Regions from separate parts of the Micromonospora inyonensis genome, predicted to be linked through region 3. Evidence: riboswitches for the same ligand, from Rfam matches in the RefSeq annotation. Region 3 holds a riboswitch; each other region holds the start of a gene.
The links. A riboswitch is a leader RNA that binds a small molecule or an ion and turns the genes downstream of it on or off. The one in region 3 is predicted to bind cobalamin.
Positions count from the first base shown of each region.

Region 1: another riboswitch for cobalamin. It lies ahead of bluB (5,6-dimethylbenzimidazole synthase); the one in region 3 lies ahead of GA0074694_RS33130 (ABC transporter substrate-binding protein).
Region 2: another riboswitch for cobalamin. It lies ahead of metE (5-methyltetrahydropteroyltriglutamate--homocysteine S-methyltransferase); the one in region 3 lies ahead of GA0074694_RS33130 (ABC transporter substrate-binding protein).

Region 1 covers NZ_FMHU01000001.1:1,722,282-1,725,544, reverse strand. Annotated here, with positions in the region: gene GA0074694_RS07915 (Rieske (2Fe-2S) protein) at 1-760, opposite strand, end outside; gene bluB (5,6-dimethylbenzimidazole synthase) at 883-1,509, opposite strand; cobalamin riboswitch at 1,561-1,731, opposite strand; gene GA0074694_RS07905 (EamA family transporter) at 1,814-2,725, shown strand; gene GA0074694_RS07900 (crotonase/enoyl-CoA hydratase family protein) at 2,838-3,263, shown strand, end outside.
Region 2 covers NZ_FMHU01000002.1:1,930,346-1,933,608, forward strand. Annotated here, with positions in the region: gene GA0074694_RS23025 (IS3 family transposase) at 1-282, shown strand, start outside; partial or broken gene GA0074694_RS23030 (hypothetical protein) at 314-517, shown strand; gene GA0074694_RS23035 (ribonucleotide-diphosphate reductase subunit beta) at 514-1,563, shown strand; cobalamin riboswitch at 1,566-1,769, shown strand; gene metE (5-methyltetrahydropteroyltriglutamate--homocysteine S-methyltransferase) at 1,875-3,263, shown strand, end outside.
Region 3 covers NZ_FMHU01000002.1:1,629,528-1,632,790, reverse strand. Annotated here, with positions in the region: gene GA0074694_RS21720 (iron chelate uptake ABC transporter family permease subunit) at 1-365, opposite strand, end outside; gene GA0074694_RS33130 (ABC transporter substrate-binding protein) at 434-1,447, opposite strand; cobalamin riboswitch at 1,477-1,657, opposite strand; gene GA0074694_RS31895 (hypothetical protein) at 1,620-2,000, opposite strand; gene GA0074694_RS21710 (LacI family DNA-binding transcriptional regulator) at 2,185-3,201, shown strand.

The DNA of each region.
Region 1 (3,263 bases), on a different contig from region 3:
TGTTGAGCTGGAAGGTGCTGCCGTGCCACGGACAGACGACGCACGGGTGGCCGTCGATCTCCGTCACCTCGCCCTGGCCGAGCGGCCCGCTCTGGTGCGGGCAGCGCTCCAACATGACGGTGACGTCGTCGCCGTGCCGGTAGAGGATCACCGACACGCTGTCGATCTCGCGGGTGACCAGTTCCCGGTCGGGCAGGGTGGACAGGTCGGCGAGCGGGTGCCAGCCGTCACCGATCAGGTTGGCCTCGGAGACGCTCTGGTTGACCTGCGCCCCCTGCTTGTACGCCAGGTGCCCGCCGAGGTACGCCCCGGCGCTCGCCGCGGAGAGCCCGAGGTACGCCAGCGTCCGCCCGAGGTTGTGTCGACCGTTGAGGCGGGCGGCCAGCGAGCCGGCGTAGCAGGCCAGCCCGATGGTGTTCGAGGCGGCGTGCACCAGCCCCACCCGCCGCTGCTCCCGGTTCAGGGCCGCCCAGTCGTTGAGCCCGGCGACGGCGGCCGGCACGGCGCTGGCCGTACCGACCGCCACCAGCGTGGTCGCCGCGCGCCGCTGGCCGGGCATCGCGTCGAGGACGGCGGCGCTGATCCACGCGCCGACCGGCACCTGCACCATCGCCGGGTGCAGCGGATGCCCCAGCCACACGCCGTGCAGCAGGTCACGGACGCGCCGCGGCCGGAGGGTGGCCTGCACCGCCCGCTGGAGGCGGTCGCCGACCCGGTCCAGGCCGGTCGCCTGCTCGATCTTCGTCAGTAGTGCTCGCACCCGTACCGACTTCCCGGTCCGGGAGCTCGCAAACCGGGCGACGGGGACGAACTCCCCGCCCCGACCGGCGGGGCCCGGACCGGCGGCGACCAGCCTGACCGGGCGGTCCGTCGCGCCTCCGGTCAGGCGTCCGGCGTCCACCGGTCGTGGTGGATGGCGGCGGCGAGCGGACGCGCCTGCCGCCAGCCGTGCCGGGCCAGGTCGGGTACGGCCTCGAAGTGGGTGACCGGCCCGAGGCAGAGCCACGCGACCGGGCGGATGCCGGCGGGAATGCCGAGCAGGTCGGCCAGCCAGGGTTCCCGGTAGAAGGAGACCCATCCGACGCCGAGCCCTTCGGACGTGGCGGCGAGCCAGAGGTTCTGGATGGCCAGGCAGGTCGAGTAGAGGCCGGTGTCGGCGATGGCGTGCCGGCCGAGCACCGCCGGCCCGCCCCGCGACTGGTCGTGGGTGACCACGATCGACAGGGTCGACTCCCGCACTCCGTCGATCTTGATACGGGCGAACCGTTCGGCCGCCTCCCCCTCCAAAGTGGCGGCGAAGACGTCCCGCTCGGTCCGGACATGCTCGTGGAAGCGGTGTCGGATGTCGGCGTCCCGCACCACGACGAAGTCCCAGGGCTGGGAGTAGCCGACGCTCGGTGCGGCATGCGCCGCGGCCAGCACCCGGTGCAGGGTGTCGTCGGGCACCGGCTCCCCGGTGAACTGGGCGCGTACGTCCCGACGGCGGTGGATGACGTCGTACAGGTCCATGGCAGGCTCCCGCTGCGCTCGGCCCACCCGGGCAGGGGCGGGCGCGTGACGCGAGGCCGGTCTTCGGACTCCCGGATCGACGCCGTGCCGTCCGCCTTCCCAGCCCTTCCCGGGCCAGTGGCTGCGCTGTGCGCGTGGACGGTGGCTCCCCGGTCACCGCGGCGGGCCCGTGCCGGATTCGCACCGGCTTCCCGATTCTCCCCGCTCGCGCGGGGCACCTCACTGTGTCGTGCCGTCGAGCATCGTAGCCGGAACGACGGGATTTCGGTCGCCCTCCACGAGACCGGACGGCATGGTGGTGCGCATGTACGCGCACGCCCTCCGTCCACAGCCGGTTCCCACCACCACCGTCGCCCGGCTCGTCAACGCGGTCGGTCGCCCCGACGCCGTTCCGCCGTCGCTGCTGATGCTGCTCGGGATGCTCTCCACCCAGCTCGGCGCGGCGGCGGCCAAGCACCTGTTCGGCAGCACCAGCCCCGGTGGCACGACCACGCTACGGCTCGGCTTCGCCGCGCTGATCCTGGTCGCGCTCGCCCGTCCCGGGCTGCGGCTGGGCTGGCGTACCGGCGGTCTGGTGGTGGGCTTCGGCCTGATGCTCGCGCTGATGAACCTCAGCTTCTACGCCGCCCTGCACCGGGTGCCGCTGGGCGTGGCGGTGACCATCGGCTTCGCCGGGCCGCTGCTGGTGGGGCTGGCCGGCAGCCGCCGGCTGCTCGACGTGCTCTGGGCGGTCCTGGCCGGTGGCGGCGTCCTGCTGATCAGTGGACTGGGCGGGGCGGCGGTCGACGGGCTCGGGCTGCTCTTCTGCGTCGGCACCGCGGTCGGCTGGGCGGGTTACGTGGTGTTCGGCGGCGCGGTCAGCAAGCGGGTGCCCGGCACCCGGGGGCTGGCCCTGGGCATGGCCGTCGGCGCGCTCGCCGTGCTGCCGTTCGGTGTCGCGGGCAGCGGCAGCACGCTGCTCGACCCGTGGATCCTGCTACTCGGCGTCGGCGTGGCGCTGCTGTCGTCGGTGCTGCCGTACTCGGCGGAGATGTCCGCGCTGCGCCGGATGCCGGCCCGGGTCTTCGCGGTGCTGCTGAGCCTCGAACCGGCGATCGGTGCGCTGGTCGGCCTGGTCCTGCTCGGTGAGCTGCTGACCTGGCCGCAGTTCCTCGGAGTGACCTGCGTGGTCGGTGCCGCGCTCGGTGCCACCCTGGTCCGCCGGGACCGGACCTGAACAGGCACGCCGCCGGACGCCGCACCCCGCACCCGACCGCGTCCGGGTCGCGACGCACGACGGCGGCACCGGCCGTCTGGCGCGGCGCGGCACGAACCGGCATCCTGGTCCGATGGGCGTACGGGTTGAGCGTGACGGACCGGTGACCACGGTGATCCTGGATCGGCCGGCGGCCCGCAACGCCGTCGACGGCCCGACCGCCCGGGCGCTCGCCGACGCGTTCCGCGCCTTCGACGCCGACCCGGCCGCCACCGTGGGCGTGCTCTGGGGAGCCGGCGGCAGCTTCTGCGCCGGTGCCGACCTCAAGGCCATCGGTACGCCGAGCGGCAACCGGGTGGAGCCCGAGGGGGACGGCCCGATGGGTCCGACCCGGATGTCGCTGACCAAGCCGGTGATCGCCGCGGTCTCCGGGTACGCCGTGGCCGGCGGACTGGAGCTGGCGCTCTGGTGCGACCTGCGGATCGCCGAGTCCGACGCGGTGTTCGGGGTCTTCTGTCGGCGGTGGGGCGTGCCGCTGGTCGACGGCGGGACGGTGCGG
Region 2 (3,263 bases), 300 kb from region 3:
GCCGAATACGCCACCGCCTGCCGCCGGCTGGGTGTCCTGCAATCGATGGGCCGGGTCGGCTGCGCCCTGGACAACGCCGCCGCGGAGGCGTTCAACTCCACCATCAAGGTCGAGTACATCCACCGGCAGCGGTTCCGCACCCGCGCCGAAGCCCGACTCAAGATCGCCACCTGGATCGTCGATTTCTACAACACCCGCCGACGCCACAGCGCCTGCGATGGCATGTCACCCATCGACTACGAACGCTTCATCGCCCAAGCCCGCCTGGCTCAGGCAGCTTAAACAGCCCTCCACGCTTCCAGGGGATTGACACTCCTCGATGTACCTGTACGCGTGGAAAGCCGGCCTGAAGACCGCCTACTACCTGCGCTCGCGCCCCGCGACGCGCATCCAGCAGGCCACCGTCTCCGTCGCCCCCGCAGCCGCGAAGACACCCGCCGCCACGCTTGCCGTCGCCGACGACGGGGCGCTGGCCTGCTCCATCGAGAACCCGGAATCCTGCGAGGCCTGCCAGTGACCACCATTCCCGAAACCCGCACCGCACCGGCGCCCGCCGTCGAGCGCCAGATGCTGCTCGACCCCGGCATGGACCTCACGCTACGGCCGATGCGCTACCCGCACTTCTTCGACCGGTTCAAGGACGCCATCAAGAACACCTGGACCGTCGAGGAAGTCGACCTGCACAACGACCTCGCCGACCTGGAGAAGCTCACCCCGGCCGAGCGGCACCTCGTCAGCCGCCTGGTCGCGTTCTTCGCCACCGGCGACACCATCGTCGCCAACAACCTCGTGCTCAACCTCTACCAGCACGTCAACTCGCCCGAGGGCCGCCTCTACCTGTCCCGGCAGCTGTTCGAAGAGGCCGTGCACGTCCAGTTCTACCTGAACCTGCTCGACACCTACGTCGCGGACGAGCGGGAGCGGTTCGCGGCGTTCGCCGCGATCGACAACATCCCCTCGATCGCCCGCAAGGCCGAGTTCTGTTTCCGGTGGATCGACTCGATCTTCGAGCTGCGCGAGCTCAAGACCCGCGAGGACCGGCGGGCGTTCCTGCTCAACCTGATCTGCTTCGCCGCCTGCATCGAAGGGCTGTTCTTCTACGGCGCCTTCGCCTACGTCTACTACCTGCGCTCGCGCGGGCTGCTGCACGGGCTCGCCTCCGGCACCAACTGGGTGTTCCGCGACGAGAGCATGCACATGGCGTTCGCGTTCGACGTCGTCGACACCGTCCGGCGGGAGGAACCCGACCTGTTCGACGCGCAGATGCAGCAGCAGGTCCGCGACATGCTCGCCGAAGCCGTCGAGTGCGAGTTGCAGTTCGCCGCCGACCTGCTCGAACAAGGAGTCTCCGGAATGTCGCTCACGGACATGCGCGAGTACCTGCAACACGTCGCGGACCGGCGCCTCGCCGTGCTCGGCATCGAGCCGATCTACGGCAGCAAGAACCCGTTCGCGTTCATGGAGCTGCAGGACGTGCAGGAGCTGTCCAACTTCTTCGAGCGTCGCGTCGCCGCATACCAGGTCGGGGTCACCGGCTCGGTGAGCTTCGACGACGAGTTCTAGCTAGGATTCCCCGCAGTGCTGGTTCGCGCGGCCGTCAGGCCGCGCGTCGTAAGAGGGAACCCGGTGCGAGACCGGGACTGCCCCGCAGCGGTGAGTGGGAACGAAAACCGTCATCAAGCACTGGGCGCGAGCCTGGGAAGCGACGGCCGGTAGGCGCGAGCACGACGCCCACGAGTCCGAAGACCTGCCCGCACTGCGCACGCGACCGCGTGCGCCGCCGACGGCCTCTCGGGAGGGCCGGGCGGAAGGCCGGCGACGGCCTTTCCCCTGCCCTTCCGTGCCGTCGGGCACATCGAGGGAAGGGAACACCCGTGAGTTTCGGCACCAGCACCGTGCTCGGCTACCCGCGCATCGGCGGCAACCGCGAACTGAAGAAGGCCGTCGAGGCGTACTGGGCCGGGCGCATCGACGCCGCCGCCCTGGAATCGACCGCGGCCGGCCTGCGCACGCAGGTGTGGCAGACGCTGCGCGACGCCCGCCTCGACGCCATCCCGTCGAACACGTTCTCCTACTACGACCACGTCCTCGACACCGCCGTCGCCGTCGGCGCGGTCCCGGCCCGGTTCCGTCGACTCGGCCTGCCCGAGCTGGACACCTACTTCGCGATGGCCCGCGGCGTCGACGCCGAACCTGCGCTCGAGCTGACGAAGTGGTTCGCCACCAACTACCACTACCTCGTGCCCGAGATCGACGCCGACACCGAGTTCGCCCCGAACCCGGCCAAGGCCTTGCGTGAGTACGGCGAAGCCCGTGCGCTCGGCGTCACCACCCGGCCGGTGCTCGTCGGCCCGGCCACGTTCCTGTTGCTGGCCAAGGGCGCCGACCCGTTCGCCCGGCTGGACGACCTGGTCGAAACCTACGCCTCGCTGCTCGCCGACCTGGCGCGGGCCGGCGTCGGGTGGGTCCAACTCGATGAGCCCGCCTACGTCGCCGACCGCACTCCCGCCCAGATCGACGCGCTGCGCCGCGCGTACACCCGCCTCGGCGAACGGGAGCAGCGGCCGCAGATCTTCGTCGCCACCTACTTCGGCGAGCTCGGCGACGCCCTGCCCGCCCTGCTCGCCACACCGGTCGAGGCGATCGGCCTCGACCTGGTCGCCGGCCCCGGCAACCTCAAGCGGCTCGCCGGCGCCGGACCGCTGCGCGGCAAGACGATCGTCGGTGGCCTGGTGGACGGGCACAACGTCTGGCGCACCGACCTGCGCGCCGCCGCGGTCACCGGTGCCACCGTCGCCGGCCTTGCCGACCATGTGGCCGTGTCCACGTCTTGTTCGCTGCTGCACGTCCCGGTCGACCTGACCGCGGAGACCCGCCTCGACCCGCAGTTGCGGGAGCGGCTGGCGTTCGCCCGGCAGAAGGTCGACGAGGTGGTGCTGCTCGGCCGCGCCCTGCGCGACGGCACCGCCGACCTGCCCGCCCCGCTGCCGCCCATCCCGGCGGCGTGGCGGCAGGACGACGTCCGCGCCCGCCTGGCCGCCCTGCGGCCCACCGACCGGCAACGCGGCGACTACGCCGACCGGGCCGCAAAGCAGCAGGAACGACTGCGGCTGCCGGAGCTGCCCACCACCACGATCGGGTCCTTCCCGCAGACCGCCGAGTTGCGCAAGGCCCGCGCCGACCTGCGCGCCGGCAGCCTCGACCAGGCCGGCTACACCGAACGGATGCGCGCCGAGATCGAGCACGTGATCCGGCTGCAGGAA
Region 3 (3,263 bases):
CCGGCGAGGGCACCCCCGGTCAGCGCGGCGACGCCGTTGCCGAGACCGACGACCAGGACCGCGACCGCGCCCAGCGACGCCCCGGAGGAGACGCCGAGCAGGTACGGGTCGGCCAGCGGGTTACGGGTGACGGTCTGCATCACCGCGCCGACCGCCGCCAGCCCCGCCCCGACCAGAGCCGCGCCGAGCACCCGGGGCAGCCGTAGCCGCCAGACGATGTGCTCGCGCAGCACCGGCAGGTCGGAGTCGAGCAGCCCCAGCCGGTCGGCCACCACGGTCCACACCGTCCGTATCGAGATGTCGGCGGGCCCGATGGTGACCGCCGCCCCGATCGACGCCACCAGGGCGACCAGCAGCACGGGCACGAGCAGCGCCGGGCCGGCGGGCCGGGCCGGGCGGAGGGCGGCCTGGGTGGGCGGCGCGGTCGCGGTGGTCAGCGCCCGGTCCCGTCGGGGATCCGGACGACGCCTTCGGCGAGCGCCTCGACGCCGCGCACGACGCGCACCCCGGCGGAGGTGGCGGAGAAGGGGATGACGACGAAGCGCTGCCCGCTCACCGCCCTGAGGTGCCGCAGCGTGGGGTGGCCGGTCAGGAACGCCTTCTTCGCGGCGGCCGTGTCCCATGCCGCGTCGACCAGCACGATCACGTCGGGATCGCGTTCGGCGAGGGTCTCCCAGCCGCTGTCGGCCCAGTCGCCGGTCAGGTCGGCGAACGCGTTTCCGACCCCGACCGAGGACATGATGAGGCCGGGAGTGCCGCAGCAGGAGCCCACACTCGGCGCGTCGGTCCCTTCGTCCCACCAGAGCACGGAGAGGTCCCCGGCACCGTCGACCCGGCCGGCGGCCGTGGCGATCCGGGTCCGCTGGTCGGCGATGAGCTTCTCGGCCCGATCGGGTACGCCGAAGATGGCCGCGACGTCCCGGATCTCACCGAACACGTGGTCGATGGTCAGCTTCGCCGGCCGGTGCGGCGCGGGACAGCCGGCCGGGGAGAGGTACGTCCCGATACCGAGCCTCGCCAGCCCGGTCCGGTCACCGGCGCCCTCGTCGCCGAAGGCACTGTGGAAGGAGCCGTAGACGAAGTCGGGCTCGGCCTCGAGCAGCTTCTCCTTCGAGGGGTACTTCTCGGCCAGCACCGGCACCGAGGCGTACGGGGTGGCGTACTCCGGCAGGATGGCGTCGTCCAGGTAGGCCGTACCGGCCATCCGGTCGGCCAGCCCGAGGGCCAGCATGATCTCGGTGGCGGGCTGGTTCATGGTCACCGCCCGCCGGGGCGGCGCGGCCACCCGGACCGGCGTGCCGCAGTTGGTCAGGTCGACCGCGGTGACCGGCTGCGGGGCAGCCGGGGTGGAGTCGTCCCCGGTGCCGCAGCCGCCGAGCAGGACGATGAGGACGGTCAGCGGCGCGGCGACGCGCCGGGACACGGTGGACAGAGCGCGCTCGCGCATCGGGATTGCCTTCCAGCACCTCGTGGACGGGTCGTCACAGTGCCGTGGCCGGTCTCCTGGCTGACGGGACGTGCGTCCGTGGCCGGCCTTCCCAGGCGCGTACGCCCAGTGACCTCGGTTTCGACGAGGGCCGCGGACTCCCGATCACAGTGGCGAGGACCGCACCGGTACTTCACCGGTTTCCCGTGCACCACGGCAGCGTCACCCTAGCCGCTGCCGCGCACGGGTGCCATGGTGACGAAGACCACCCGCGCGGTACCCGCTGCCGGGCCCCGTCGAGGTCCCGGCTGCCGGCGGGCAGGCCGCCCGAGGCCAGCACCAGCACCGGGCAGTCGAGGATGGGGCCTCCTCGACGGCCCGCGGGTTCTCCGTCCGGCAGTCGTGGGCGGTGAGGAAGCCGCCCCGGCGGAGTGGAGGTGACGGTGAGCCCGGTGGCGCGGACCAGCCGGGCCGCCCGCTCGACGCCGTACGCCCCGACCGGTTCGCGCCACACGATGCCCGGCACCCCCGCGTCGGCGTAGTCCGCGACGGCCTCCTCCAGCGGCCGGTTCATCGAGGTGGCCTGGTTGACGGAGTGCCCCCGGCGGCCTGGGGCGATCCCGCCAGGCAAGGGCTTTCCTCCGCCCGTTCGCCCGGCGTGCCGGGCCCCGCGGTGGCGGGGACCGCCCTACCCGCTGCGGTAGCCTGAGGCCGCGACTCAGGGCGCGACCACATCAGCAGAACACTCGGGGGTGGCCATGGCGACGCTGGCCGACGTCGCCCGACGGGCCGGGGTCTCCCCCGCGACCGCGTCGCGGGTCATCAACGGCAGCAGCAAGACCGTCACCGAGGAGCTGCGCGACCGGGTGCTGCGGGCCGTGGCCGACCTGCGCTACGTCCCGAACGCCCACGCCCAGCTCCTGGCCCGTCCCCACCGCAGCGTGGTCGGCGTCATCGTGCACGACGTCTCCGACCCGTACTTCGCCGAGGTCACCCGAGGGCTGCAGCGGGTGGCGACCGCACGCGGCAAGCTGCTCATCATCTGCAACAGCTACCGGGACCCGGAACGGGAACTGGAGTACGTCGACCTGCTGCGCGGCCAACAGGTCGCGGCGATGATCCTGGCCGGCTCCGGCTACCACGACGACAGCTTCACCACCCGGCTCAACGAACAGCTCGCCGCGTACGAGGCGACCGGCGGCCGGGTCGCGGTCATCGGACGCCACGAGCACGCCGGCGACGCGGTGATGCCGGCGAACGAGAACGGCGCGTACCTGCTGGCCCGGGAGCTGCTCGCGCTCGGTCACCGGCGGATCGGGGTGGTGGCCGGCCCCCGGCTGCTCACCACGACCACCGACCGGTTGGCCGGGCTGCGCCGCGCCCTCGCCGAGCGGGAGCTGACCCTGCCCGAGGAGCACGTCCGCTACGCCGAGTTCGACCGGGACAGCGGGGCCGGGGCGGCGGCCGTCCTCCTCGACGCGGTGCCCGGCGTGACGGCGGTCGTGGCACTCAACGACTCCATGGCCATCGGCGCGCTGTCGCTGCTGCGGGCCCGGGGGGTGGCCGTGCCCGGCCAGGTCTCGGTCACCGGCTTCGACGACATGCCGATCGCCCGCGACGTCACGCCGGCCCTGACCACCGTCCGGCTCCCGCTGGTCGAGATGGGGGCACGGGCGATGGCCCTCGCGCTGGAGCCGGTGGCCGCCGGCGGCCGGATCGAGGTGCTCGACGCCGGGGTGGTCCTGCGCGACACCACCGGCCCCGCCCCGGCCTGACCGGCCACCACGCCCCGGCCCGGACACCGTCCCTGCCCGCCGGTCCCGCGCAGCCCCGGCCG